Regions from separate parts of the Desemzia sp. C1 genome, predicted to be linked through region 2. Evidence: riboswitches for the same ligand, from Rfam matches in the RefSeq annotation. Region 2 holds a riboswitch; the other holds the start of a gene.
The links. Region 2 has a riboswitch for S-adenosylmethionine ahead of LMF32_RS04605 (hypothetical protein). Riboswitches for the same ligand answer to the same signal wherever they lie in the genome.

Region 1 (14,656 bases), 900 kb from region 2:
CCACTTAACGCTGCTGCTCCATCTTTATCTTTAGACATTCCTAATGCGACTCCTACTGCAAATAAAACTCCCATATGATCAATAAGTGCACTACCCGATTTGATCAGAAAAGCAGCAATCACGCTGTCTCCGCCCCAACCAGATGGATCTATGTAATATCCAATACCCATTAATATTGCTGCTGCAGGTAATACAGCAACTGGCAACATCAATGATCTGCCTAATCTTTGTAAGTAAGCCTTCATTTTTTTCCTCCAATATGTTCTAACCTAAGTGACCGGTGACTGTTTTTTTCTTCGCTCCTTTTGTGTAGTAAAGTAAATCACTTTCAAAAAATAAAATCGATGAATAAGTTCTTTTTCACGAGTATTAAATCTAGCAATAAATGCACTAATAACATTTGATTCATGTGATCACTTTCTAAATGAAATCATACCAATCCAGCAGATTAATGTCAATCCAATGTTCTGCTGTTGAATACGTATTCGAATAAACCCGACACCTAGGTTTTTCTGGGTCACTTCATGTGATACAGTTATGTAGTAAGCGTTTTATTTTAATGTATACCAATTAAAAAAACAGCAAGGTCACATCTTTTAGACATGAACTTGCTGCTGTGTATTTGCTGATTGGTATTTTCGAAATTGTGTTTACTTCACGGTTAATTGTTGCCCTACAAATATCAAGTCTGAGCTTAAGTTGTTCCATTGTTTTAATTGAGCAATAGAAACTTTATTAGCTAAAGCAATGCCTGATAGCGTATCTCCACTTGTTACTGTATATTTGCTGTTTGAAGCAACAGGTTTAACAGTTGTAGACGTTCCTACTTTAACCGCTAATTTTTGACCTACATAAATCGTATCGGAACTTAATTTATTCCATGATTTCAAATCTGAAACCGAAACACTGTATTTATTAGCAATTGCTGTTAATGTGTCACCACTTTTGACAGTGTAATTGACATCCAGATTGCTGACAACTGTTTCTTGTTTTGGAGCAGGAGCCGTTGAGTTAGAAGATGCTGTTCCTTGAATCGTTAACTTTTGCCCCACATAAATGGTATCCGATGACAATTTGTTCAACGATTTCAAATTAGCTACTGTAGTATTGTGTTTTCTGGCAATACCTGACAATGTGTCTCCAGATTTGACTGCATAGCTGCTTGTCCCAGTGTTAGAACCAGTACTTGGAGCTGAAGGTTTTACGGTTTCTTCTTTAACCGCTCCGCTAACAGTTAGCTTCTGACCTACATAAATCGTATCGGATGACAGCTTGTTCAATGATTTCAAGTTCACTACAGTAGTATTGTATTTTCTTGCAATACCTGACAACGTGTCTCCAGATTTAACTGCATAGCTGCTTGTTCCAGTATTAGACCCAGTACCCGTAGATGGTGCTGGTTTAGTTTCTGTATTAGCTGTACCTTTAATTACTAACTTTTGACCCACATAAATAGTGTCAGATTTTAAGTTATTCACCGATTTTAAATTAGCTACTGTTGTTCCATATTGCTTAGCCAATCCAGACAATATATTTCCAGCTTTAACTGTGTGTTGAGTAGCGGTTGATCCAGTATTGTTTGAAGGAGTTCCTGCAGAAGGTTTTGTCTCTTCTTTAACCTGACCACTAACAGCTAATTTTTGACCGACATAAATTGTATCAGATGATAATTTGTTCAACGATTTCAAATTAGCTACTGTAGTGCTGTATGTTCTTGCAATGCCTGACAGCGTATCTCCAGATTTAACCGTATAGCTGCTTGAAGTATTCGAACCTGTGTTAGAGCCGTTTCCTCCAGTTGAAGGTTTAATTTCTTCTTTAACAGCTCCATTTACAGCAAGTTTTTGGCCTACATAAATCGTATCGGATTTTAAATTATTCAACGATTTTAATTTCGCTACAGTTGTGTTGTATCTTCTTGCAATCGCTGATAATGTATCTCCAGATTTAACAGTATACTGACTCGTATTCTCTGTATTATTATTGCCGTTATCAACCGGTTTTTGTGTTTCTGGAATCGAAGGAGCAGGAGTGTTTCCATTTGAACCTCCAGATTGCTTCACATCAAAACGAGTTAAATTGTATTCGTTGATCAAATTGTTTAATTTTGCTGCATACGTTGGATCTGTTGCGTAACGACCTTCTAACCAAGCTGTAGCTTCGTAAACATTAGAAGTATTGCTGACCCAAGCTCCAGCATAAAATTCGGGATTCCATGAAGTTCCTCTTTTTAGTAAGTTTGCATTATCTTGGAAAGATTCAGCATATGAAGGATACTTTTTAAAGTTTTGCGGAATGTTGATCCAGCCTGTACTCGTTGAGTATTCTTTTGTGTACATCGTAACGGACTCGCCATTATATGAACCTTTGATACCAAACAAGTTGTGATTTGGCGATTTAGCAAGAGCACTTCCTCCCCAACCACTTTCCAATCCTGATTGAGCAATCATTACAGATGCATATAAATTGTTTTTCGCTGCTATTTCACTTGCAAAAGAAGCTACCGTTTCAATGAATTGTGCCGGTGTTTGAGATTTATTGATATCTTTTAATTCTTCTTTAGGAGCAGATGAAGCTTGTTGGTTAACAGTTAATGTTTGTCCGACACGAATAACATTTTTATCAGAAATATTGTTCCACTTTATAAGATCATTTACATTTACACCATATTGTTTAGAGATCTTGTTTAAAGTATCTCCGCTTTTAACGACATGAACAACTGGCGCAGCTTTTTTAGCAGCAGTCGTCGTTACAGCTTTTTCTTCTTTCACATCTGTTGATGTAGTTGCCACCATCATTCTGGCTTTAGAAGGTGCTGGTGTATTTTGCTCAGTTTTCACGACTGTTTCTTTTACAGGAGCTGATTTAACCTCTTCGGCAGCCTTATCCTCTACAACTTTTGTAGATTCTTCTACTTCAGCAGGTTCTTTTGCTTCACCATTAATATCTACAGCTTCATTAGCAGGTATTTCAGTTACGACTTCCTTATCTGTTTCTGCTGGAGCTTCCTGCTCAAATGCTGGTTCAATTTCATTTTTTTCTGTAGCGTTGTCAGTCTCTGTTGCAGTATTTACAGCTTCCTCTAATAATTGATCCACTTCTTCAATTGATAATTTTTCAAAATCAATCGAGTTAAAAATTTCTGGAGTCACTAACTTTTTCAATTCTACTAATAATTGCTCTTTTGCAGTTTCTTGGTCTTCTAACGGGCTTTCGACAGCTACTGTTGCAGTTTCACTAGTTTCTGTTTCAACAGCCACTTCATTGCCTTCAGCAACGGTGTTGTTTTGTTCTACTTCAATAGTGTCTGTTTTACTGTTATCAGCTTCGGTTCCATTAGCTTCAACAGCTTCAGTATATGTAGGAAATGCTAGTAAACCTAGTAATAAAGACGTGCTAAACAGTGCAGTGCCTTTTTTTAATCGGGCATTAGAACACAGATTCTTTTGCATTGTTTTTTCTTTTTCTACTAAGAAAATTCTTTCTTTTCTAGTTATCACCAAAGTAGGTCCCTCCTATGAATAAATCCTTCAACATTTTACGATAGATAATCTAATTATAACGGTAATCTTTTATAAATGAACCCTAAAAAAATAGTTTTGTTAAACTTAACATTTGTCACACGAATGTAATTTTACAAATAAACATCTGGCTCTATTATAACTGAAATTTCACTCTTATTTTGTATATAAAATAAGAACTTTTAGTGAAGTGTTTATTCAAAATTATGATAAACTAAATGGAGTATATTCAGAAAGCAGGTAACTTATGACATCTACTAAATCATCTACATTTATGAAGCGTTATCCTTGGTATGTTTGGAGTTTGATTTTAGCGCTCCCTTTTATTTTAATTGTTTTAAGCGGTTCAATAAGCGAGGAGATTATTCAATTTATCGATCGCAGCATTGGTCAACCTATCTTATCTTTGAGAAACCCAACACTGACTCCTTTTTTTATTTTTCTAACTGACTTGGGAGGAACCATTTTTTTAGGCCTCTTCGTCCTTTTGACAGCTGTTTTGTGTGCTTGGAGATACAAAAATCGTTCAGCAGCTTTATGGTTAGTTGTACAATCTGTTCTGGGAGCAGGCCTACTGAATCAACTCTTAAAAGTGATTTTTCAACGTGCTCGGCCTGTTATTGAACATTTGGTGGAACAAGGGGGACTCTCCTTCCCGAGTGGGCACTCAATGGGGTCTATGATTTGTTATGGTGGGATTTTATTTCTGCTTACTAAAATTATTCGTCAAAAAAAACTGCGTATTGGTTTATTTATTTTTGCAGCGGTTCTTATCTTGCTTATTGGAATAAGTCGCATCTATCTTGGTGTACATTTTGCAACAGATGTTATCGGAGGTTTTTCAGCCGGTGCTGCCTGGTTGAGCTTTACGATTGGAACATACCCTAAGTGGAAGACTGTTATAAGTCGAAGTAAATAAAAGGAGTGTTCATAAGTGCTTGAAAATGCTTTACGATTCAGCCATACATTATTGAAAAATACTATCAGTCAAGGAGATATCGTGGTAGACGCTACTGTAGGAAATGGATCAGATACCGTCCTACTAGCTAAATTGGTCGGAACTAACGGTAAGGTCTACGGATTCGATGTCCAAAAAAAAGCCATAGAAACGACTAAAGAAAAATTGATTTATACAAATTTACATCAGCAAGTGGAGTTATACCAACAAGGTCATGAAACACTAGGTGAAATCATTGACCCCAAAACTCCCGTCTCTGGAGCTATATTCAACTTAGGCTATTTACCTAAAAGCGATAAATCGATCATTACTAGAAGTTCAACGACACTAAAAGCTATTTCTACTCTCCTACCGTTGCTAAGAAAAGGTTCCTTATTGATTATTGTTGTCTATTATGGTCACGAAGGCGGAGAAGAAGAAAAAGATGCTGTACTTGAATACGTTTCGCAATTGCCTCAAAAAGAATACAGTACATTGAAATATGGGTTTATAAATCAAAAAAATTACCCGCCATTTTTGTTGGCTGTTGAAAAACTAGTTTAAGAGGCAAAATAAAAAAGAGATGGAATATCCATCTCTTTTTTATTTAACTTAATAATTCTTTTAATACATCTACTTTATCCGTCTTTTCCCAAGGCAGTTCAATATCTGTTCTGCCAAAATGACCGTAAGCTGCAGTTTGCTTGTAGATAGGTCTTTGCAAATCAAGCATTTGAATAATACCTGCAGGTCTCAAGTCGAAATTAGAACGAACAGCTTCAATCAATTTAGCTTCTGAAACTTTACCCGTTTCAAATGTATCAATCGAAATAGAAACGGGTTGAGCTACACCAATAGCATAAGCTAATTGCACTTCACATTTATCTGCTAAACCAGCAGCAACGATGTTCTTCGCAATGTATCGTGCAGCATAACTTGCTGAACGGTCAACTTTTGTAGGATCTTTTCCAGAGAAAGCTCCTCCACCATGACGAGCGTATCCACCGTAAGTATCTACAATAATTTTACGTCCTGTCAACCCAGCGTCACCTTGTGGTCCACCAATAACGAATCGACCCGTTGGATTAATAAAGTATTTTGTTTCTGCATCCAACAATTCAGCAGGAATTTCTTGTTTGATCACTTTTTCAATCATATCTTGCTTTAGCTCTTCATAAGCCACTTCTGGAGCATGTTGGGTACTAATAACCACAGTATCCACTCGAACTGGTTTCCCTGCTTCATCATACTCTACAGTAACCTGTGCTTTAGCGTCAGGTCGTAAGTAAGATATCTCATTCTCTTTACGTAAAGCTGCAATTTTTCTTGTTAAACGATGACTTAACGAAATAGGCAACGGCATCAATTCTGGTGTTTCGTTGATAGCAAAACCAAACATCAATCCTTGATCTCCAGCTCCTATTTGACTTAACTCATCATCATTCAATTCTCTAGATTCAACTGAATCATTGACCCCTTGAGCAATATCTCCCGATTGTTCATCTATTGCGACAAGTACACCACATGTTTCTGCATCAAATCCATATTTTGCTCTTGTGTATCCAATATCTCGAACGGTATCACGAACGATTTTTTGAATATCTACATAAGCAGTAGTTGAAATTTCTCCTGCTACTAAAACTAAACCAGTTGTGACTATTGTCTCACAAGCTACACGAGCTGTTGAATCTTTTTCTAAAATGGCATCAAGAATTGCGTCGCTTATTTGATCCGCAATCTTATCCGGATGTCCTTCTGATACGGACTCGGATGTAAATAATTTTCTTTCTGACATTAGATATCCCCCTTTGTTTTTTCGGTTACAAGGCTTCTCCACTATTCAAAGTGAATCCTATCGGGAATCCTTTTGCAAACCTTATACAGTTTATCACAATTAGATACAAAATGATACGTCAATTGGTCTATGAAAAACTTTTTATTTATCCATTGTATTTTTTTGGTATGATAGATAAGAAAATGATCCACTGCACTCATTACCTATTTGAATATAATGTTACCTCAAGAAAGGAGCTTCTCAGTGACACAAACTTTTAAACACTTTATTGAGCAATTTTTATACAATCCTATTGTACTGGTTTTTCTTAGACCACTTAGTTATTTAATAATAGGAACAGTATATGCCTTACAATATAACACTTTTAATCGCTCCGTTTTTTTCCTGTTATACCTATACTTATTTACGAACTACTATATTGAGTCGTATTTGTCCAAACATGAACTGTTTGCTAAGAGCACTCTCACTCTTCCATTTATCCTGTTAGAAATCATTAATCTTGTGCTGATTAGTACACTTGCTGTATCAACGAATTACTTAGTAGCATTGTTAACTATTCTCTATAGTCTAATCATGCACTTCCAGCATTATCTTAAAAGTATAGGGTGGTCCAATTTGACCATTTTAGTTGTCAGTTTTTTTAAAGGCGGAATCATTACCTACTTGAGTTTCTTTACTCAAGTTCACTTTTTACCGCTGGAGTTATTAAAATGGAGCATTCCATTGGTCCTGGTCAATATTTTGGTAGAGATGCATACGTATTACCTGCAAACAACTGTCCAGCAACCTATATTGAAAAAAGATTTCCTTTTAAAGACACTTATCCTGATTACACTTATTTATCTGACAACTATCTTTTTACTCGCCAGCACTTTTGGTTACTTGTTAGTATTGTTCCTATTCACTGTTCCATTTATTCTTCATTTTATAAATATGATCCATCGTAAAAAAGAAAAAAAACTGTGCTTAAAAACACTGTTCCTTTATCAAATGACTTATCTATTTGTCTTTACTCTTATTGAAACCATTTCTTTTTACCTACTATAATGTGCAGCAAAAAGCATCCTCATAAAAAGGATGCTTTTGTTTGTTCCATTCAAAATAAAAAAACTGACGGCGTCATTATGACGTCGTCAGCTTTTATCGCATGACCCGTACGGGATTCGAACCCGTGTTACCGCCGTGAAAGGGCGGTGTCTTAACCGCTTGACCAACGGGCCTTAATTAATTATTTTTAACCATAAGGTAATGGGCCTAAATGGACTCGAACCATCGACCTCACGCTTATCAGGCGTGCGCTCTAACCAGCTGAGCTATAGGCCCTGAAGACATAAAAAAAGAGCGGGTGAGGAGAATCGAACTCCCATCATCAGCTTGGAAGGCTGAGGTTTTACCACTAAACTACACCCGCATTTTAGTTATGGCCCGGGACAGAGTCGAACTGCCGACACCTTGAGCTTCAATCAAGTGCTCTACCAACTGAGCTACCGGGCCTTATATTCAGTTAAAACGGTCTCGACGGGAATCGAACCCGCGATCTTCTGCGTGACAGGCAGACATGTTAACCCCTACACCACGAGACCTTTGTTGCTGTTTCTATTGCTTATAGAGCAATATATTGCGGGGACAGGACTTGAACCTGTGACCTTCGGGTTATGAGCCCGACGAGCTGCCAACTGCTCCACCCCGCGATAATATAAATGTTTCTGCCCACAAAAAGTGAGTTAAGGAGGATAAGGGATTCGAACCCTTGCGTGCTTTTACACACCTGACGGTTTTCAAGACCGTTCCCTTCAGCCGGACTTGGGTAATCCTCCGGTATAACAATTAATCTATTTGATTTGATAAGGTAATGAAACCTTATGACCCGTACGGGATTCGAACCCGTGTTACCGCCGTGAAAGGGCGGTGTCTTAACCGCTTGACCAACGGGCCTTTAATTCTTATCATATTATGGAATGGTGCTAAAACTTACGGAGAAGGAGGGATTTGAACCCTCGCGCCGCGTTAGCGACCTACACCCTTAGCAGGGGCGCCTCTTCAGCCACTTGAGTACTTCCCCAAACCACATATATGCTGTTATACATCCAAGAAAAACTTGGTGCAATGGGCCTAAATGGACTCGAACCATCGACCTCACGCTTATCAGGCGTGCGCTCTAACCAGCTGAGCTATAGGCCCATAAAAAAAGCGGGTGAGGAGAATCGAACTCCCATCATCAGCTTGGAAGGCTGAGGTTTTACCACTAAACTACACCCGCATAAACGGTCTCGACGGGAATCGAACCCGCGATCTTCTGCGTGACAGGCAGACATGTTAACCCCTACACCACGAGACCATTGTTGCTATTTCTATTGCTTATAGAGCAATATATTGCGGGGACAGGACTTGAACCTGTGACCTTCGGGTTATGAGCCCGACGAGCTGCCAACTGCTCCACCCCGCGATAATATAAATGTTTCTGCCCACAAAAGTGAGTTAAGGAGGATAAGGGATTCGAACCCTTGCGTGCTTTTACACACCTGACGGTTTTCAAGACCGTTCCCTTCAGCCGGACTTGGGTAATCCTCCATAGTTACAAGGAAAATCTAATCAAAAGATCAAAGTGGACCTTGTAGGACTCGAACCTACGACCGGACGGTTATGAGCCGTCTGCTCTAACCAACTGAGCTAAAGGTCCAAGTTCTTTTATTCAATTAAAGTAGCGGCGGAGGGGATCGAACCCACGACCTCCCGGGTATGAACCGGACGCTCTAGCCATCTGAGCTACACCGCCATAATTAAATTAAGAAAGCTTGTTACAATGGAGCCTAGCGGGATCGAACCGCTGACCTCCTGCGTGCAAGGCAGGCGCTCTCCCAGCTGAGCTAAGGCCCCTAGAAAGAAATCGGGAATACAGGATTCGAACCTGCGACCCCTTGGTCCCAAACCAAGTGCTCTACCAAGCTGAGCTAATTCCCGTATACTTTTTGCAACACTCTATAAAAGAGATGCACCCAGCAAGAGTCGAACTTGCAACCGCTTGATTCGTAGTCAAGTACTCTATCCAATTGAGCTATGGGTGCAAAATAAATGGTGCCGAGGGCCGGAATCGAACCGGCACGGATATCACTACCCGCAGGATTTTAAGTCCTGTGCGTCTACCTGTTCCGCCACCCCGGCTTTAATGAACAAGTTATTGTTTCTAGCATAACTAGAAAGCGGAAAACGGGGTTCGAACCCGCGACCCCCACCTTGGCAAGGTGGTGCTCTACCACTGAGCTATTTCCGCAAATGGTGCCGGCTAAAGGATTTGAACCCTCGACCCTCTGATTACAAATCAGATGCTCTACCAACTGAGCTAAGCCGGCTGATGTTACAACCAATAAAAATATGGTGCGGGTGAAGGGACTTGAACCCCCACGCCTCGCGGCGCTAGATCCTAAATCTAGTGCGTCTGCCAATTCCGCCACACCCGCATATCTTAAATTAGGCAACATACTAGCTGATACAACTAGTATGAGTCATGCAGGATTCGAACCTGCGACCCTCTGATTAAAAGTCAGATGCTCTACCAACTGAGCTAATGACTCATGGTGGAGGTTAACGGGCTCGAACCGCTGACCCTCTGCTTGTAAGGCAGATGCTCTCCCAACTGAGCTAAACCTCCAAAAAAACTATGCGTGGCAACGTCCTAGTCTCACAAGGGGAAACCCCTCACTACCTTCGGCGCTAAGAAGCTTAACTTCTGTGTTCGGCATGGGAACAGGTGTGACCTTCTTGCCATCATCACCACACATATTGAGAACCTTGCGCTCTCAAAACTGGATTTGTCTAATATCGCATTCGTTCGGATCCGTTGAATCCACCTAAAATCTTGGTTAAGTCCTCGACCGATTAGTATTGGTCCGCTCCGCCTATCACTAGACTTCCACTTCCAACCTATCTACCTGATCATCTCTCAGGGGTCTTACTCACTTACGTGATGGGAAATCTCATCTTGAGGGGGGCTTCACGCTTAGATGCTTTCAGCGTTTATCCCTTCCACACATAGCTACCCAGCGATGCTCTTGGCAGAACAACTGGTACACCAGCGGTGTGTCCATCCCGGTCCTCTCGTACTAAGGACAGCTCCTCTCAAATTTCCTACGCCCGCGACGGATAGGGACCGAACTGTCTCACGACGTTCTGAACCCAGCTCGCGTACCGCTTTAATGGGCGAACAGCCCAACCCTTGGGACCGACTACAGCCCCAGGATGCGATGAGCCGACATCGAGGTGCCAAACCTCCCCGTCGATGTGGACTCTTGGGGGAGATAAGCCTGTTATCCCCAGGGTAGCTTTTATCCGTTGAGCGATGGCCCTTCCATGCGGAACCACCGGATCACTAAGCCCGACTTTCGTCCCTGCTCGACTTGTAGGTCTCGCAGTCAAGCTCCCTTCTGCCTTTACACTCTACGAATGATTTCCAACCATTCTGAGGGAACCTTTGGGCGCCTCCGTTACATTTTAGGAGGCGACCGCCCCAGTCAAACTGCCCGTCTGACACTGTCTCCCGACCAGATCATGGTCGAGGGTTAGAGTGGCCATACAGCAAGGGTAGTATCCCACCAATGCCTCCACCAAGACTGGCGTCCTGGCTTCAATAGCTCCTACCTATCCTGTACAAGCTGTACAGACACTCAATATCAAACTGCAGTAAAGCTCCATGGGGTCTTTCCGTCCTGTCGCGGGTAACCTGCATCTTCACAGGTACTATAATTTCACCGAGTCTCTCGTTGAGACAGTGCCCAAATCGTTACGCCTTTCGTGCGGGTCGGAACTTACCCGACAAGGAATTTCGCTACCTTAGGACCGTTATAGTTACGGCCGCCGTTTACTGGGGCTTCAATTCTGAGCTTCGCCGAAGCTAACCCATCCTCTTAACCTTCCAGCACCGGGCAGGCGTCAGCCCCTATACGTCATCTTTCGATTTAGCAGAGACCTGTGTTTTTGATAAACAGTCGCTTGGGCCTATTCACTGCGGCTGACCAATGGTCAGCACCCCTTCTCCCGAAGTTACGGGGTCATTTTGCCGAGTTCCTTAACGAGAGTTCTCTCGCACACCTTAGGATTCTCTCCTCGACTACCTGTGTCGGTTTGCGGTACGGGCTGTTTGTTTCTCACTAGAAGCTTTTCTTGACAGTGTGACATCAGAAACTTCGGTACTTAATTTCCCTCCCCATCACAACTCATCCTTAGAGAAGCAAGCATTTCACTCACTTCAAGACTCATTGCTTGGACGTGCATATCCAGCAGCACGCATTTCTTAGCCTCCTGTGTCCCTCCATTGCTCAAACAAAACAAACAGGTACAGGAATATCAACCTGTTGGCCATCGCCTACGCCATTCGGCCTCAGCTTAGGTCCCGACTAACCCTGGGAGGACGAGCCTTCCCCAGGAAACCTTAGTCATTCGGTGGACGGGATTCTCACCCGTCTTTCGCTACTCATACCGGCATTCTCACTTCTAAGCGCTCCACTAGTCCTCACGATCTAGCTTCAACGCCCTTAGAACGCTCTCCTACCATAGAACCAATGGTTCTATCCACAGTTTCGGTGTTATGTTTAGCCCCGGTAAATTTTCGGCGCAGGGTCACTCGACTAGTGAGCTATTACGCACTCTTTAAATGATGGCTGCTTCTAAGCCAACATCCTAGTTGTCTAAGCAACCCCACATCCTTTTCCACTTAACATAAACTTCGGGACCTTAACTGGTGGTCTGGGCTGTTTCCCTTTCGACTACGGATCTTATCACTCGCAGTCTGACTCCCGGACATGAATCAATGGCATTCGGAGTTTATCAGAATTCGGTACCCCGATAAGGGGCCCTAGTTCAAACAGTTGCTCTACCTCCATGATTCTACATTCCGAGGCTAGCCCTAAAGCTATTTCGGAGAGAACCAGCTATCTCCAAGTTCGATTGGAATTTCTCCGCTACCCACACCTCATCCCCGTACTTTTCAACGTACGTGGGTTCGGTCCTCCAGTGCGTTTTACCACACCTTCAACCTGGACATGGGTAGATCACTTGGTTTCGGGTCTACGACCACATACTCATTCGCCCTATTCAGACTCGCTTTCGCTACGGCTCCGTCTATTCAACTTAACCTCGCATGTAATCGTAACTCGCCGGTTCATTCTACAAAAGGCACGCTATCACCCATTAACGGGCTCTAACTATTTGTAAGCACACGGTTTCAGGTGCTATTTCACTCCCCTTCCGGGGTTCTTTTCACCTTTCCCTAACGGTACTGGTTCACTATCGGTCACTAGAGAGTATTTAGCCTTGGGAGATGGTCCTCCCGGATTCCGACGGAATTTCTCGTGTTCCGCCGTACTCAGGATACTGATCAGAGTGAACGTCGTTTCGAATACAGGGCTTTTACCTTCTTCGGCAGTCCTTTCCAGGACGCTTCTTCTACGACGTTCATTTATGACTCTATGTGTTCAGTCCTACAACCCCAGAAAGCAAGCTTTCTGGTTTGGGCTCTTCCCGTTTCGCTCGCCGCTACTCAGGGAATCGAATTTTCTTTCTCTTCCTGCAGGTACTTAGATGTTTCAGTTCTCTGCGTCTACCTCTACTGACCTATGTATTCAGTCAGCAGTAACATCCTATTAAAGATGCTGGGTTCCCCCATTCGGAAATCTCTGGATCAAAGCTTACTTACAGCTCCCCAAAGCATATCGGAGTTCGTCCCGTCCTTCATCGGCTTCTAGTGCCAAGGCATCCACCGTGCGCCCTTAGTAACTTAACCTATCATTACTAAATTGGTATTACTTGTTTTATCTTACGATAAGAACATTAAAAAACTCATTTAAAACGCGGTGTTTTCTCGGTTTTCTTACTTAAATGTTTCTATTAGACAATATCCAGTTTTCAAAGAACAAAGTTCTGAGAGACTAAACCTCTCAAAACTAAACAAAGTAAAAGCGAACCGTGTAAAGTTCCGTTATATCCTTAGAAAGGAGGTGATCCAGCCGCACCTTCCGATACGGCTACCTTGTTACGACTTCACCCCAATTATCTGTCCCACCTTAGGCGGCTGGCTCCCGAAGGTTACCTCACCGACTTTGGGTGTTACAAACTCTCGTGGTGTGACGGGCGGTGTGTACAAGGCCCGGGAACGTATTCACCGCGGCGTTCTGATCCGCGATTACTAGCGATTCCGGCTTCATGTAGGCGAATTGCAGCCTACAATCCGAACTGAGAATGGCTTTAAGAGATTAGCTTAACCTCGCGGTTTTGCGACTCGTTGTACCATCCATTGTAGCACGTGTGTAGCCCAGGTCATAAGGGGCATGATGATTTGACGTCATCCCCACCTTCCTCCGGTTTATCACCGGCAGTCTCACTAGAGTGCCCAACTGAATGCTGGCAACTAATAATAAGGGTTGCGCTCGTTGCGGGACTTAACCCAACATCTCACGACACGAGCTGACGACAACCATGCACCACCTGTCACTTTGTCCCCGAAGGGAAAGCTCTATCTCTAGAGTGGTCAAAGGATGTCAAGACCTGGTAAGGTTCTTCGCGTTGCTTCGAATTAAACCACATGCTCCACCGCTTGTGCGGGCCCCCGTCAATTCCTTTGAGTTTCAACCTTGCGGTCGTACTCCCCAGGCGGAGTGCTTAATGCGTTAGCTGCAGCACTGAAGGGCGGAAACCCTCCAACACTTAGCACTCATCGTTTACGGCATGGACTACCAGGGTATCTAATCCTGTTTGCTCCCCATGCTTTCGAGCCTCAGCGTCAGTTACAGACCAGAAAGTCGCCTTCGCCACTGGTGTTCCTCCATATATCTACGCATTTCACCGCTACACATGGAATTCCACTTTCCTCTTCTGCACTCAAGTTCTCCAGTTTCCAATGACCCTCCCTGGTTGAGCCAGGGGCTTTCACATCAGACTTAAAGAACCGCCTGCGCTCGCTTTACGCCCAATAAATCCGGACAACGCTTGCCATCTACGTATTACCGCGGCTGCTGGCACGTAGTTAGCCATGGCTTTCTGGTTAGATACCGTCAAGGGACGAGCAGTTACTCTCATCCTTGTTCTTCTCTAACAACAGAGTTTTACGATCCGAAAACCTTCTTCACTCACGCGGCGTTGCTCCGTCAGACTTTCGTCCATTGCGGAAGATTCCCTACTGCTGCCTCCCGTAGGAGTCTGGGCCGTGTCTCAGTCCCAGTGTGGCCGATCACCCTCTCAGGTCGGCTACGCATCATCGTCTTGGTGAGCCATTACCTCACCAACTAACTAATGCGCCGCGGGTCCATCTACAAGTGACAGCCGAAACCGTCTTTCTTCTTTCTGCCAGGAGACAAAAAGATCTATGCGGTATTAGCATCCGTTTCCGAATGTTATCCCCCGCTTGTAGGTAGG
Region 2 (14,656 bases):
AAACTCTTTTCATCATAATAATGATATACCCCTTCAGCAACAAAATAGTCGTATCGTTGAACACCTAACCTTTTGAGTCCTTGCATTACCTGAGCAAATTCACCGGCGTTAGATTCTGCCTCTACTACCCGTTCAATCTCCTTATAGTCCAGACTCATTTGTATACGCTCCTTTTAATGGACCATCAAAGTTTTGATGATACTAGTTTAATTTCATCATAGCTTACTAAAAAATTGATATCAAAAATAACATTTACTATTCTGTATCTGCACAAAAAGCCATGCATGACACCTGTCATGCATGGCAAAAAATATTTTATTTATTTGTTTACCTACTTAACAGGAGCAATTCATATTTAAAAACTTTTTATTAAGTAGCTTGAGTATATTTCTCTATATCATCTATACTCAAAAACGAACTCTCTTAACTATAAATCTTTATAGTATTCTCTTATCTTATTTGCCATCAATTTTCTTCGCTGCTCTAAAAATTGATGATAATCCTTCACGTCCATATCGAACAACGTCAATGGGACTGCATTTTCCTTGAAATTTTCTTTAACTTCCGCTGAATCTTTTTGCATCTGTAATAAGGATAAGTAGTCTTTAGGCGCTTTATCACTGATTCGAATATTAATTTCTTTTTGAACCATAGCGTAGTTTGCTATTTGATTGTAATCTTTTTTATCATTGATTCCATTTTTACGCAGGTAGTTCTTAGGGAAAATATGATGTATATCCCCATGCATTTCTAACATCGATTGAACACTTATTGGTGCTGACAAAAAACCGTTATCTTTTTTCTTAATTTGAGCAAACAAATAGATATAATGAATTGGTCCTATTTGATTGGTTTCCAGTCTTTGAATAAGAGTATGTTGCCAAAATGCATCAGACAATTCTGCTGCTTCAATATTTGATAAGTGCTTCTCAGCATTATTTTCGTTAAATCGTCTTATATCATAATCCATTTGTGATTCACTAGAACCTGAAAAACGCTGTGTTAGTAGAGACAGCATAATAAAACGACGTATGATTCTATCTCTTTTTTCTGTTTCTATCCCTTTTTCTTTCAATAATAGATATAGAGCATAACCAAAGTTTAAGGAATTGATTGATCGTATGTAGTTAAAATTGTAAATTCCCATTGAATGTAGAATCATCGTATAATTTTCAAAGTTATTTTTGTTACAAAAATCAACTACTCCATCTTTGAATTTTAAGAAGGTTTCTTCTGCGATTTCTTCACGATTTTCTTTAGATTCAAAATCTCTTCCTGACAATAGCTGAACTAACTGACCAATTTTCCCACGTTTGAATTTATAGGCAAAAACAACTTTTATTACGTCTGCATATTTTGGTATATATGCGTAAGATTTCTGTTTTTCTACCCACTGTATTTTATCAAATAACGAGCTTTGAACAAATTCCGTATCATTATTTTTAATATTTGCAAAGTCTTTCGGGCTTTCCATAGCATGACAAAAATAATCGATTGCTTTTCGAATATTTACGCCATCATATTCATCGTTCGATGCAATCTTAGACATTACAAAGTCTGATTGAGACAAACTAACTCCTTTAGAATTAATACGTGTAAATATTTCTGTCACTACATCAATCTCGATCTCATTACTGAGTTCAATTACACCGACTTGCATGTTCTTCATGTTTATTAATTTTGCTAGAACATTCCCAACTTGATTCCCATCTACATCACTATTTTTCCCAACAAAATCATTGACGAATTGCCATTGGTTGAAGGTTTCTGAAAATAAAACATTGATGTCAGGAATCCATTTGCTACTTTTTTCAATAGCAGGTGTCCAAACTTCAAATTTTTCTTCAATAGGATTAAAAGCGATCTTAATCCGCCTTTTTTGATACTTCTTATTCAAGATTTCTTGTCCAATCATAGCTGAAGTAATGGCTGTGATCCTTTGCTGTCCATCAATAATGACGCTCTTACCTATTGACATACTGCCATCTTTTAAACGAGTATCAGCATTTTTCCAAGTTATAATAAAACCAATTGGAAAACCTCTATATATTGAATCCATCAAATCACGTACTTTTATGTTATTCCATACAAAAGGTCTTTGAATTTCTGGAATGGCAATGTTGCCGTCTCGAATTGCTGTTAGCAATGATGAAATCGCCATATTTTTTGTCTCATATGTACTCACTTGGTAATACAGCTCCTTATCTTTTACTTATCTTGTCCTATAAACGTATAGATTCAGTATTCTCTGATGTAAAATTGAAAGATTATGTCTTTTATTTTATAAAGATTATACCATCTTTATATGTAATTTTCTTTACGCCAATAGAAAATGATACAAATTCCATCGGTGTTCTCTTTTATATCGACTAATTTTAGTAACATGAAGTACAGCTTTGTATAACAATAAATCATACTTTTTCTTCCCTAAGTATGTCTGATTTAAATTGATTTCAGTGCTTCATACTTAAGATCAAAAGTAATATGATAAAATAGATATATGAAATGAACAGAAAGAAGTGAATCCATTGAAGGAAATTACTGTTGTAGGCGCTGTTTTAATAGAAAACGGGAAAATCCTGTGTGCACAAAGAGGCGAAAGCAAATCGCTAGCTTATTTGTGGGAATTTCCTGGTGGGAAAATAGAAGCTGGGGAATCCCCTCAAGAGGCCTTGATACGAGAACTTCAAGAAGAACTCCTTATTGAAGTGGATGTACAACCTGATGTGTTTGAACAAACCAGTTACCAATATGACTTTGGTTTAGTCCACTTAACCACTTTTATTTGCTTCTTGAAAAAAGGGACGCCACAGTTGACTGAACACATTGCTGTAGAGTGGTTAGAACCTAAAGAATTAAATCAATTAGAATGGGCACCAGCAGATATACCAGCTGTTGAAAAATTAATGGAAATGGGAATAGTAGAATGACAGATATGTTAGAGCGTTCATTAAAAAAAGCCTTTATAGATCAAAAAACTGAAGGATCTTTATATGATCCTCAAATCATCATCAATGATACAAAGAAAAAGCAATATATGCTGAATGTAGTACAAAATGAATTGGATACCTGCGAAGAATTCTTTTTCTCAGTAGCTTTCTTAACTCAAAGCGGTCTTGCAGCACTAAAAACACAACTAGCCGACCTTCATCTCCGTGGAATCAAAGGGAAAATTTTGACTTCTATCTACTTAGCCTTTAATCAACCTGCTGTCTTTGAAGACTTAATGAAAATTCCTAATGTAGAAGTTCGCATTTCCAAAAAGGAAGGTTTTCACTCCAAAGGCTATTTATTTAAGCAATCGGGATATCATTCTTTCATTATCGGGAGTTCTAATTTGACCATGAGCGCTTTAAAGGTCAACTATGAGTGGAATGTGCGCTTAACTTCTTATGACCACGGTCAAATGATCCAAGAGATTCAATTACATATGGAACAAGAATGGCAAGCGGCTCTAGTATTAAATGATGATTGGCTTCGCAACTATAAACGGACTTATCAACCAACAACCTATTATAAAGAAGTCAACATTATCCAAGACCCAACTCTTATTGATGAGTCGAACTCCTATATCGTGCCAAATAGCATGCAACAAACCGCTCTATCTAATCTTAAAGAACTACGAGCTACAGGCGCTAAAAAAGGATTAGTCATTTCTGCTACAGGAACGGGAAAAACGTACTTATCCGCTTTTGATGTGTTACAAGCTAAGCCTAAAAGGGTTTTATTTATTGTTCATCGAGAACAAATATTGAATAAAGCTAAAAGTGATTTCCAAAAGATCCTTGGTGGAAAAAATGAAGACTACGGTATTCTCTCTGGAAACAAAAAAGAAATAGAAGCCACTTATTTATTTGCTACAATCCAAACTATTTCTAAAGATCTAGTCTTACAACAATTTGCTAAGGACCACTTTGATTACATCTTAATTGATGAAGTCCATAAAGCTGGCGCTCCTTCGTATCATCGAGTAATGAATTATTTTCAACCAGACTTTTTATTAGGCATGACAGCAACTCCTGAGCGAACAGATGGCTTCAATATTTTTGAATTGTTTGATTACAACATCGCTTATGAAATCCGTCTTCAAGAAGCATTGGAAGAAGATATGCTGTCTCCTTTCCATTATTTTGGAGTAACCGATTATGTAAAAGATGGAGAACTGATTTCTGAGTCGACAGATCTGAAGTATTTGATTGAAGAAGAACGCGTCACTTATTTGCTAGAAAAACTTGACTATTATGGATGTTCTGGCAATATCCCTAAAGGGTTGGTTTTCTGTAGCCGCAAAGAAGAAGCTAAAACGTTATCTGCTTTGTTCCAACAAAAAGGACATCCTAGTTCCTATTTAACTGGAGAACACTCGTTAGAAGAACGAGAAAGACAAGTCGAACGGTTAGAAGATGGCGAGATTGAATACATTTTTACTGTAGATGTATTTAATGAGGGAATTGATATTCCGAAAATCAACCAAGTAGTCATGCTTCGGAACACTCAATCAAGTATTATCTTTGTCCAACAATTGGGACGTGGATTAAGAAAAGATCCTTCGAAAGAATTCGTCACGGTGATTGATTTTATTGGTAACTACAAAAATAATTACATGATTCCAATGGCTTTATCTGGTGATGTGTCTAGAGATAAGAATAATTTGCGCAAAGACACCTTTGATACGAATTTTATTTCAGGCGTTTCTTCTATTAACTTTGAAAAAATCGCCAAACAACAGATCTTCTCGTCCATCAATCAAACTTCTATGGACAGCATGAACGAATTAAGAAAATCATTCCAATTGCTTTATAATCGCCTTGGACGGGTACCGTACTTGAAAGATTTCGAAGAGCAACACACAATTGATCCTTTGCTGGTTGCCAATAAGAAAAATAGTTATTACGATTTTCTAGTCAACATCAAACAAAACGAAGGAAGCCTTTCTGAGATAGAAAATCGATTCTTAATGATCGCTTCAAGGGAACTGTTACCAGGAAAGAGAAAGCAAGAATTGGTTTTGTTAGAACGATTGATGAGGGATCCAGCAAAAAGTACCTCATTAACAAGGATCAAAGAGTTATTTACAAAGCACGGAATTCTAGCAGATGAAGAAACAGTCCATTCTGTCCTTAATACTTTAGATTTAAGCTTTTACACTGGTTCTGCAGCCGCTCTATATAAACAACAAGCTTTTATTGAGCGAGTAGAAACAGGAGTATCTTTGTCGCCTTCATTTAAAGAAGCGATGGAAAACAACTATTTTACACATTTGATGAATGATATTCTTGAAACAGGATTACTAAAATCTAAAGAGTATTCTTCTACCGAACCCTTAACGCGTTACCAAAAATACAAACGAAAAGATGTTTTGCGTTTGTTGAACTGGGAGAAACAAATGGTGGATCAAAATGTGGGTGGATATACCTCAAGCAAAGATGAATTTGTCATTTTCGTCACTCTGAAAAAAGGCGAAACCTTCTCAGGTGCCCAAATGGCTTACGAAGATGAGTTGATCGATTATTCCACGATGAAGTGGTTTACGAAGTCTCCTAGAACGATGACTTCTCCAGAAGTACAGAAGCTAAAGGAAGCTGAAAAATGGCACATTCGTGTATTTGCGAAGAAATCAGACAACGAAGGAACAGAATTTTATTACCTTGGAGAAGTAAAACCTGTACAAGATTCCATCATTGAATTAGAAAAACCTCTACAAAACGGCGAAAAGAAGAAAGTGGTAGAAATGTTTTTGAAGTTTTTAGTACCGATTGATGTTAATCTTTATCGGTATTTAGAGGCTGGTCAGGAGTAATAGAGTAATTAAAAAATACGTTTATTATCTTAGTATTTACTAACTCATACCGTAGTTTTTTGCTATTTTAGCCATTAGTGATGCTCATTTAATGTATCTAAATATAAAAGAATTGCCAAACGGCAGCAACCCTCTAAAAGTTTAAGTTTTTAGAGGGTTGCTGCCCTGCATTATTTTATCAACTCTGAATGACTAGCCGATGGATTCGATTTTTAGACACAAAAAAGAATAGCATAAAGCCATTCTTTTTGCGCTGAATAAATATCAGACGTCTTTATTTACTATGAAAAGCTATTTCGCTTGATTCATTTATAATGCATAAACTTGCCATATGCCCTTGGCTGGCAGAAACAATCAATTGAGTGGGTCCCGTGATTTCTCCTGCAGCATAAATGTGAATGCTAAACTAGAATCAACAATTATTGCTTGATTAGTTTCGGCACTTTTTATTCAGAAAAACACCCAGTTCGATTATACTAGAATGGTATAACTTGAATTGGAGGATGAAAGGTGAACAAAACAAAAATGAACTTATACTATGAGATACACCGATTGAATCGATTAGGATTCAATAAAAGCCAGATTGAAAGAAAGGTTGGGGTTCATAGAGATACTGTCAGGAAATACTTAACTATGGATTTTGAAGACATGGTCCAGTGGACCCACTCTCTTCAAAATAGGAAAAAAAAGTTGGACCACTATGAAACGACTATTGTGGATTGGTTAAAAGAACACCCCGACTTATCTGCAGCACAAGTGGAAGACTGGTTATTAGAAGAGTATCCCAAACTGAATATTGGATCCAGTACCGTACGGTCCTTCGTAACCGACTTGAGAGACCGGTACTCTTTACCGAAACAGAAACAAGTCCGTCAATATGAGGCTATTCCTGAAGTAGAGATGGGAGAGCAAATCCAAGTGGATTGGGGCGAGATATGGCAAGAAACAGTGACTAATGAAAAAGTAAAGTTATACTTTATCTGTTTTGTGTTGGGTCATAGCCGCTACAAATATGTAGAGTGGTTAGATCGTCCATTTAAAACAACCGATGCGATCCGTTGTCATGAACAAGCTTTTCGTTTTTTTGGCGGTATAACAAAAGAAATTATGTATGATCAAGACAACATCATTGCCGTCCATGAAAATGCTGGCGATCTGTTATTAACGCATGAATTTAAGTCATACCAACAAACCCGTGGGTTTGAAGTTTACTTATGCCGAGCAGCGGATCCTGAAACAAAAGGAAAAATTGAGCGTGTAGTCGGTTATGTAAAAACGAACTTCGCAAAAAATAGACGGTACAACGGACTGGATGATTGGAACGAGAAATGTCGGGCATGGTTAGACCGAACAGGAAATCACAAAGTGCATGGAACGACAAAAAAGAGACCCGATTCAGTGTTCCTTCTGGAAAAAGCACACTTGAAACCAGTCTCTCCTCTTAAAAGCAAAGAAATTTCTTTTGATGCCAGTATAACAGCAAAAATCGGGAAAGACAATACGATTCGCTTCAAAGGAAATCGTTATTCAGTTCCTCTAGGAACCTATCAAACCGTTGGTTCTAATGAAGTTATCTTGAGTGTTCATGACCAAGAATTAGTGATTTTAAATGACCTTAGTGGAGAAGAAATTACTAGACACTCGATTTCGTTGGAGAAAGGGAAATTGATTAAGAAAAGGAACCATGGAAGAGATCGTTCAAAGACCATCAAAAAGTATCGAGAAGCTATGATTCATTTATTTGAGGATGAGCAAAGAGCCGCTTTTTTTATTGACAAAGTCATTGCCAGTCATAAGAGATACGCTCGAGACCAGTTTCTTGTCTTGGAAAAAGCCATTCAAGACTTTCCTGAAGTACGAGAAACCACTTTAGAAAAATGTATTGTAGAAAAATTATGGAGTGCGAATGACTTCCGAGATGTCGCGGCATACATAGCTAGTCAAAAACCGCCTACTATTCGCCAAACGACACTAGAAGAGCCTCTGACTTCTCTGAATCCCTCTACTCCACCTATCACAGTTTCGACTCGCTCCATTAACGAGTACACAAAACTTTTAGGAGGTGAAACAAGATGAGCACAGGTCTCGAACCTCTTCAGCTAGCCTTTAAGCAACTTCGTTTAGCTGAAGTATCGCTAGAGCTTCCCACTCTTATGCGAGAAGCAGAACAACAGTCTTGGACGTACCATGAATTTTTAGATCATCTACTTACTTTTGAATTGACTAAACGCGAAGAGAAAAACAAAGTAAAGCGATTAAAATGGGCTAAATTCCCTTATCATAAAACACTTGAGGCTTATGAATTAAGTGAACAAACAAGCCTCACAGAGCGCCAAATGAAACAGCTAAAAGAAATGAATTGGCTTGAACAGCAATATAACCTTATCCTGCTTGGTCCCCCTGGTGTAGGAAAAACGCATTTGGCAATAGGAATGGGATTAGAAGCTATTGAAAAAGGATATCAAGTGATGTTTCTCCCAATGGGAGAACTGATGACAATACTGAAAACAAGCGAGTATACTCGAAAATCTCAATTGGCATTAGGTCGAATTAAGAAAGCTGATTTAATTATTATTGACGATTTGATGTATATGGCTATGGATCAACGAGAAGCGAACCAATTTTTTCACTTAATCAATCACTTATATGAACGAAGTTCAATTATTCTCACTTCCAACAAAAGTCCAGATCAGTGGGGAGAACTACTGGGAGATGAGGGGATTGCGACGGCTATACTAGACCGTCTCCTTCATCGCGTAGAGGTTGTTCAAATGAATGATGAGAGTTATCGAATGAAGAACCGTCAAAGCATGTTTACGTAACAAAAAAGTGCCGAAACTTATCAAGCAGAATGTGTGGAAAATTAATTAGCATAAATTGCCGATTTCTACTTGACGTCAACACATAAATGCCTTTTACATTCGTTCGATCCAAAAATCTGTAATAACGAATCCTGCTTCACCTAATTTGATATCTAATGAGTCGATAAATGAAAAGTGTTTATCTAATAGTATCGTACAGAAATCACGGGATATGCTGATTTTTTCTCCGCTTTCGAAGATAACGCCTTGAAGCTCTTCATCTGTGCCTTCCAGTCCAACGATCCGTTCTTCTATCAGGTAAATCTGATTATTCTCTAGCAGTTTTTTTCTGGTCAGCGTCAAATACTTCATTACAATTAGTGGCTATAATTAAGTCATCCGTCCAATTTTAATAACTTAGCAGAATGTAATACCACAGTCGATTTTGTTATCAATATCAACGGTCTATCTTTCATTTCTCAACCATCACAGAAAGGACAATAAAAAATATGGGCCGCAATGAAAAAAGTAGAGCAGGGAAACAACTCTCAACTCCTGAATTTTTACGAATCATGCTCGGATGATCTACGAGCATCCGAGCATGATTCTTGAAGTGGTATGAGCTAAGCGGCTTTTTTCCACTCTCGCTTTTCACACTTATTATTTTATAAACAGTTGTTTCTCTTCAATATCCTCTATTAGCGCGATAGCTTCTTCGATTTTAGGAAGAATCTCTTCATACCAAGTCAATCTCCGTAAACGTACAAAAACTCCTACAGCGTGTGGTCTAGGATCAATTTCTTCCCAATGGGTTTGTCGTTCCAAAACTTCTTTCTTAAAATCATTAAAATACTGTTTTACTTCAACTGGTGTTACTTCCATTACAACAACATCTCCTTTTATTTTTTGCAATAAAAAAAGCGTCACTTAGTAATTAAGAAGTGTTCGCTTGAATGATGGTCTTATTTTCCAAGTTCACACTTGTTGGATTTAGCACCGTGCCTTAAGGTCGGTTGCTGAAGCTTCAACGGGCCAATTCCCTCCACTTGCTCTTAATAAGCTTTACTATTCTATTGTAAAATTAGTATAACATAAACTTTTTATGTTTCAAGTTTAAGATAGTACTAATTTCTACTTGACGTCAACACATATTTTCAAACTCAATGTTTACTAAAGTCTCTAAGTTTGTATTGCCACACACCAGCCAAATTTGTTTTAATCTAGTACACCAGTTTTTATACAACAAAAAGGGTAGGAATAAGTTATTCTTAACAAAACTACTTATTCCTACCCTTTCCTTATTAATTATTTGTCAAAACAAGAAGAATTTTCCCTCAGTTTTTTTCCTTTTCTTTTAAAAGCACCAAGACATGTTCGGTCAGTTCTTTTAGTTTGCTTACTTCTTTTGCCATATTTGAAAGATAGTAATAATTTTTCGTACCTTCACTGCGTATATCAACAATGCCCGCTTGTTTCAAAATCTTTAGGTGGTGAGACACTGCAGGCCGTGACAGTTCTGTAATATCTGTTAAATCGGTTACGCGTAAACCTTCACATGATTCTTGATGCAATAATGCAATAAGAATCAATTGTCTTTTTTCATCGCCCAACGCTAAAAGAAAATCTTTTATGTCATCAAATTCAACTTTAAGTCTGTGATAATCCTGTTTATTCATTTTTATGCTCTCTTTCTGTTCAATAGTCTAAACTATTAAACCATCTAACATAGTTCCTGTCAACGCACCTGTCCATACGCTAGTTGCTAGCTTCAACTGCTACTTCAAAAGTTTAGTGTTGACAAATTTAAAAATAATCTCTATTATGTTCATTAGTTTAAATGTTTAAACCATAGAACGGTTCAGGAGGAATATATTTTGACTCAACAAATGAAAGCAATGGGTATTTCCCATTATAAACAAAAGCATTTAGAACCATTGACTCTTCCAATTCCAGAAATCTCTAACAAAGAGGTATTAGTGGAAATTTATGCTGCCAGTCTTAACCCGATCGATTTTAAAATTCGAGATGGAAAGTTAAAAATGTTATTAAAATACAATATGCCGCTTGTATTAGGAAATGATTTTTCAGGTAAAGTCGTAAAAGTAGGTAAAGAGGTCAAGAAGTTTAACGTTGGGGATGAAGTTTATGGGCGTCCTCGTAAATCAAAAATAGGAACTTTTGCTGAATTCTTAGCTATTCATGAAGAGGAAATCGTATTAAAGCCCCGAAATCTTTCTTTTGAGGAAGCTGCCTCAATCCCACTTGTTGGATTGACCAGCTATCAAGCTTTACATGACATCATGCAAGTAAAACCTGGTAATAAAGTCTTGATTCAAGCAGGGGCTGGAGGTATTGGTACATTTGCGATTCAACTCGCGAAAGAATTAGGAGCCTATGTTGCAACAACAGCTAGTGATGCAGGAAAAAACTTAGTCTCAGAATTAGGGGCAGATCAGATTATCAACTATCGAAACCAAAAATTCGAGGAAGAATTAACTGACTATGATTATGTCTATGATACACTAGGCGGAAAAAGTTTAGAAGATGGGTTTAAGATACTAAAACCAGGTGGAAAAATCGTTTCTATCTCTGGATTACCTAATGCACGTTTTGCAAAAGAATATAAACCAGGCGTTATAAAATCTCTTCTTTTCAGAATTGCCTCCAGCAAACTTACTAAACTAGAAAAAAAGCATCAAGTTGAGTACCACTTTTTATTTATGAAGCCGAGTGGCAAACAGTTAGAAATCATTCGAGAACTTATTGAAGCTGGAAAAATTATTCCAATCATTGATAGAGTCATTCCTTTTGATGATATACAAAAAGCGGTGGACTATTCAGAGTCTGGCAAAGCTAAAGGAAAAATAATTGTGAAGTTAAAAGGATAGGCGAGCTTTCTTAGCGGGCGGTTTCTCAAACATAGATATACTTGAAGAAGTTTTCTTTAAAAAACACGACTTAAAATTTCTTTATGATGAATCTGTTGTTGACGAAAGCGAAGTTCTTCTTGCCATAAAAGAAAGCTCCGAGCACGAGTATTATCAGCCAACAAAAGCAGCTACAAAAGATATTGACGATGGGATGGATTTGATTGCAACACATATAAAATTAAGTCTCAGAATGCAATTTCTTATTGACGATTTAAATACCTTCTATGATAATATTTTTGACGATATGGACGATATCATGCTATTTAGCCAGTTGTATAAAGATATTGAACAACCATTCCCGCAAATGGATAAATGGTGGTAGTACTACCCTAGAGCATTAGGGAACGTAACCACGTCCATTTTCTACTCCAGAAAACATACCTTTGGCTATGGAACAACCCGCTAATCTTAATCAATTTATCCGAGCGAAAAACATTTGGTCGCAACGACCCTTAACCGTGCAGCAACGGTAATAAATACAAACATTATCATGGGAAATAACCCCAAAATCAAAAGACTAACAACTATTTAGCGGTTGTTAGTCTTTTGATTTTTCTGAAAAATTTAATCATCTTTAGAATGACGTTCTCCAACTTGAAATTTGTCCGCATGTTCAAACATGTATTGAACTGAAATAGGTTCATCATTCGTCAGTTTCTTAAAATCATCTGTAAAGTTGTTCATTTTACCTTCCCGGATGGCTTGAGCAAAAGTGACCATGCCATCTGAAGAGTATGGTGCTTCAGAACCTTTTTTGAATTTCCCTTCAGTCGTTCTCGGAACACCCATTGCATCAAATATTTGGTAATTTTCTTCGTCTGTGATGGCTTGATAAGTGACATTGTTGCCTGTCACTTGATTACCGATTTCCACAAATTCGCTCATCGTTAATAATTCTTTTCCATTGATATCTAAAACAGTATGGTGAAGATCTTCCGCAATCAATGCATGAGCTACCGCCTTGGCACAATCTTTTCTTGAAATATAAGCCATTTTTCCATCACCTTGGCTGTTTTTTAAAACACCATCTGCTTTTACAAAAGTAAAGTAATTAGTGATCATTGCTTCAGCATATTGAGAATTACGCAAGAAAATATAATCTAGTCCTGATGCTTTAATATAGCTTTCAGTATAAGCATGATCAATTTTCTCTACACTAGGGTTTGTTTCATCTTGAGCATTAACTAAAGAAGTATAAATAATTTTTTCCACGCCTGCTTCTTTAGCTGCATCTACAACATTCTTATGTGCGCGTTGTCTTTTTTCACCTACAAACGGCATAGAAATCAATGCTAACGTTTTTCCGCCTGTAAATTTTTCTGCTAATCCTTCGCTATTGTTAAAGTCAGCCTCTCTTGCATCAATACCTTCGTTTTTATAGTTTTTAATCACTTCTGGATTATAACCGCAAAAGATAACTTTTTCTTTATCCACTAACTGTAATAAAAAGCTTGCTGCTGCACTACCTAAATTTCCATCGACACCGGTTAAAATTAATCTGCTCATCCTTAATTCCTCCTTGTATTGTTCTACTGTTAGTATATGTGAATAAACGAACATAAACAAATACATTAAAGTGATGAATGATAACTTTTTGTTATACCAGTGACTTTACATACCGTAAAACAGCCGATATTTGTGGGTTTATATTATTTTTATTATATGCAACAACGATTTTATACTTGTGATGATTATCTTTAATGGACAACATTTTCATTTCGCCTCTGTCTATTGGAATAGGATAATTTTCAGGAAAGAACCCTAATAGTGATTGTGTTTGCAATATAAATAATTCGGTTTCCACATCATCTACTAATTTTTCAATGTTAGGAATAAAACCATAATGTTGCGCTTTGCTGATCATCATGTAATATGATTTTCCGATGGATTGCGGAGAGAGCATCACCAGCGGATAATCATATAATTCAGACATAGTAATCTCTTTTCGATTAAATAGAGGATGTCCCTTCCCAACTACAGCTACATAATCCCCTTCATAAAGAGTGATGGTTTCAATTGAAGAGTGGTCTTGGAACTCTGAATCAAAGCTGATAGCTAAATCTAATTTTTGGTTCAGTAATTTATCCGACACATCTTTCAGCTGCAAATGTTGCATGTCAAATAAGTAATTAGAATTTTGTTTCATAGAATTGACCATTCTAGCCAATAAGTTAATATCCAGAATCGAAGTATATCCTATTTTAATCCGTGTTTGTTCATCCCTTGAATCAACAATCCTTTTTTTTAACTCAATAAACTGAGCTAATATCTTTACAGCCTCTTCATACAGGACCTCTCCCACTTTAGTGGGTCGAACCGGCTTGCTGGATCGATCAATTAATTTGCATTCAAAATATTCTTCCAAAGATTGTATTTGCTGACTAATATTTGTCTGCGACACAAAATTTTTCTCCGCCACTTTTGAAAAATTACCGATTTCAACCAAATCAACAAAGTACTGTAGTTTTAGTAAGTTCATAATTTCACCTTTTCTAACTCTTCATCATTTTTAATGTAAATCACTCTCAAAAAGTTGTCCTGCTTTATCTCAATCCGTTTAACTTTTGTACACTGGTACAACCATAACGGCTCCTATAAACCAACCAATTCGATAGCAATAAGAAGCATAAGTACTCCTGTAAGAAAAATGCTAAAACAAAAGACCGTTAGCCAACAAAAATTTGCTTGCAGTCTTTTAAACAAATCTTATTACTAGTTTGTTCGTTTCTATGCAAACCTCTTTTTTGACATATGTCAAAAATCGATGTAGTATAATGTTGTTTTTTTACTTTTTGTGACTACTCTGAGAAGTACAGTTCCTGTTGAACTTATTGCACCTGTACCAAGCTTTATCTATTTTCATCTCTCATTTTCTGCAATGTTCGCATAACATTTTATCTGAAGCTATTTCTTTAACTTGCTTTTTTTACACGTTCAAATTGCTTGAATCCTTTATTATTTGGTAAACATTTGATATAATCTTATTCATAAGAAGGCCTCTTTCATTTATGTATTTGCCCTACACAGCATACATTTATGTATAAAGTGCCTTCTTTCTTTTTTCCAGTAAAATTATTAACTCTCGAGAACTATTTTACACATACTATTTCTTCATAACGCTAGAT

Region 1: another riboswitch for S-adenosylmethionine. It lies ahead of metK (methionine adenosyltransferase); the one in region 2 lies ahead of LMF32_RS04605 (hypothetical protein).

The regions. Positions count from the first base shown of each region.
Region 1 is NZ_JAJIZP010000003.1:1,745,477-1,760,132, reverse strand. Features, by position in the region: partial or broken gene nagE (N-acetylglucosamine-specific PTS transporter subunit IIBC) at 1-245, opposite strand, end outside; gene LMF32_RS09025 (LysM peptidoglycan-binding domain-containing protein) at 651-3,500, opposite strand; gene LMF32_RS09020 (phosphatase PAP2 family protein) at 3,769-4,440, shown strand; gene LMF32_RS09015 (class I SAM-dependent methyltransferase) at 4,456-5,022, shown strand; gene metK (methionine adenosyltransferase) at 5,066-6,253, opposite strand; SMK box riboswitch at 6,251-6,337, opposite strand; gene LMF32_RS09005 (hypothetical protein) at 6,497-7,300, shown strand; tRNA gene LMF32_RS09000 (tRNA-Glu) at 7,402-7,473, opposite strand; tRNA gene LMF32_RS08995 (tRNA-Ile) at 7,503-7,576, opposite strand; tRNA gene LMF32_RS08990 (tRNA-Gly) at 7,594-7,664, opposite strand; tRNA gene LMF32_RS08985 (tRNA-Phe) at 7,675-7,747, opposite strand; tRNA gene LMF32_RS08980 (tRNA-Asp) at 7,764-7,836, opposite strand; tRNA gene LMF32_RS08975 (tRNA-Met) at 7,872-7,944, opposite strand; tRNA gene LMF32_RS08970 (tRNA-Ser) at 7,981-8,070, opposite strand; tRNA gene LMF32_RS08965 (tRNA-Glu) at 8,117-8,188, opposite strand; tRNA gene LMF32_RS08960 (tRNA-Ser) at 8,228-8,315, opposite strand; tRNA gene LMF32_RS08955 (tRNA-Ile) at 8,361-8,434, opposite strand; tRNA gene LMF32_RS08950 (tRNA-Gly) at 8,443-8,513, opposite strand; tRNA gene LMF32_RS08945 (tRNA-Asp) at 8,519-8,591, opposite strand; tRNA gene LMF32_RS08940 (tRNA-Met) at 8,627-8,699, opposite strand; tRNA gene LMF32_RS08935 (tRNA-Ser) at 8,735-8,824, opposite strand; tRNA gene LMF32_RS08930 (tRNA-Ile) at 8,860-8,933, opposite strand; tRNA gene LMF32_RS08925 (tRNA-Met) at 8,956-9,029, opposite strand; tRNA gene LMF32_RS08920 (tRNA-Ala) at 9,058-9,130, opposite strand; tRNA gene LMF32_RS08915 (tRNA-Pro) at 9,141-9,214, opposite strand; tRNA gene LMF32_RS08910 (tRNA-Arg) at 9,245-9,318, opposite strand; tRNA gene LMF32_RS08905 (tRNA-Leu) at 9,327-9,415, opposite strand; tRNA gene LMF32_RS08900 (tRNA-Gly) at 9,453-9,524, opposite strand; tRNA gene LMF32_RS08895 (tRNA-Thr) at 9,528-9,603, opposite strand; tRNA gene LMF32_RS08890 (tRNA-Leu) at 9,627-9,711, opposite strand; tRNA gene LMF32_RS08885 (tRNA-Lys) at 9,753-9,825, opposite strand; tRNA gene LMF32_RS08880 (tRNA-Val) at 9,827-9,902, opposite strand; rRNA gene rrf (5S ribosomal RNA) at 9,914-10,029, opposite strand; rRNA gene LMF32_RS08870 (23S ribosomal RNA) at 10,110-13,028, opposite strand; rRNA gene LMF32_RS08865 (16S ribosomal RNA) at 13,236-14,656, opposite strand, start outside.
Region 2 is NZ_JAJIZP010000003.1:849,152-863,807, forward strand. Features, by position in the region: gene LMF32_RS04570 (DUF1398 family protein) at 1-158, opposite strand, end outside; gene LMF32_RS04575 (DUF262 domain-containing protein) at 428-2,161, opposite strand; gene LMF32_RS04580 ((deoxy)nucleoside triphosphate pyrophosphohydrolase) at 2,529-2,930, shown strand; gene LMF32_RS04585 (DEAD/DEAH box helicase) at 2,927-5,800, shown strand; gene istA (IS21 family transposase) at 6,326-7,876, shown strand; gene istB (IS21-like element helper ATPase IstB) at 7,873-8,622, shown strand; gene LMF32_RS04600 (hypothetical protein) at 8,716-8,973, opposite strand; gene LMF32_RS04605 (hypothetical protein) at 9,262-9,483, opposite strand; SAM riboswitch class I at 9,561-9,663, opposite strand; gene LMF32_RS04610 (metalloregulator ArsR/SmtB family transcription factor) at 9,936-10,277, opposite strand; gene LMF32_RS04615 (NADP-dependent oxidoreductase) at 10,488-11,489, shown strand; gene LMF32_RS04620 (NmrA family NAD(P)-binding protein) at 12,096-13,037, opposite strand; gene LMF32_RS04625 (LysR family transcriptional regulator) at 13,129-14,010, opposite strand.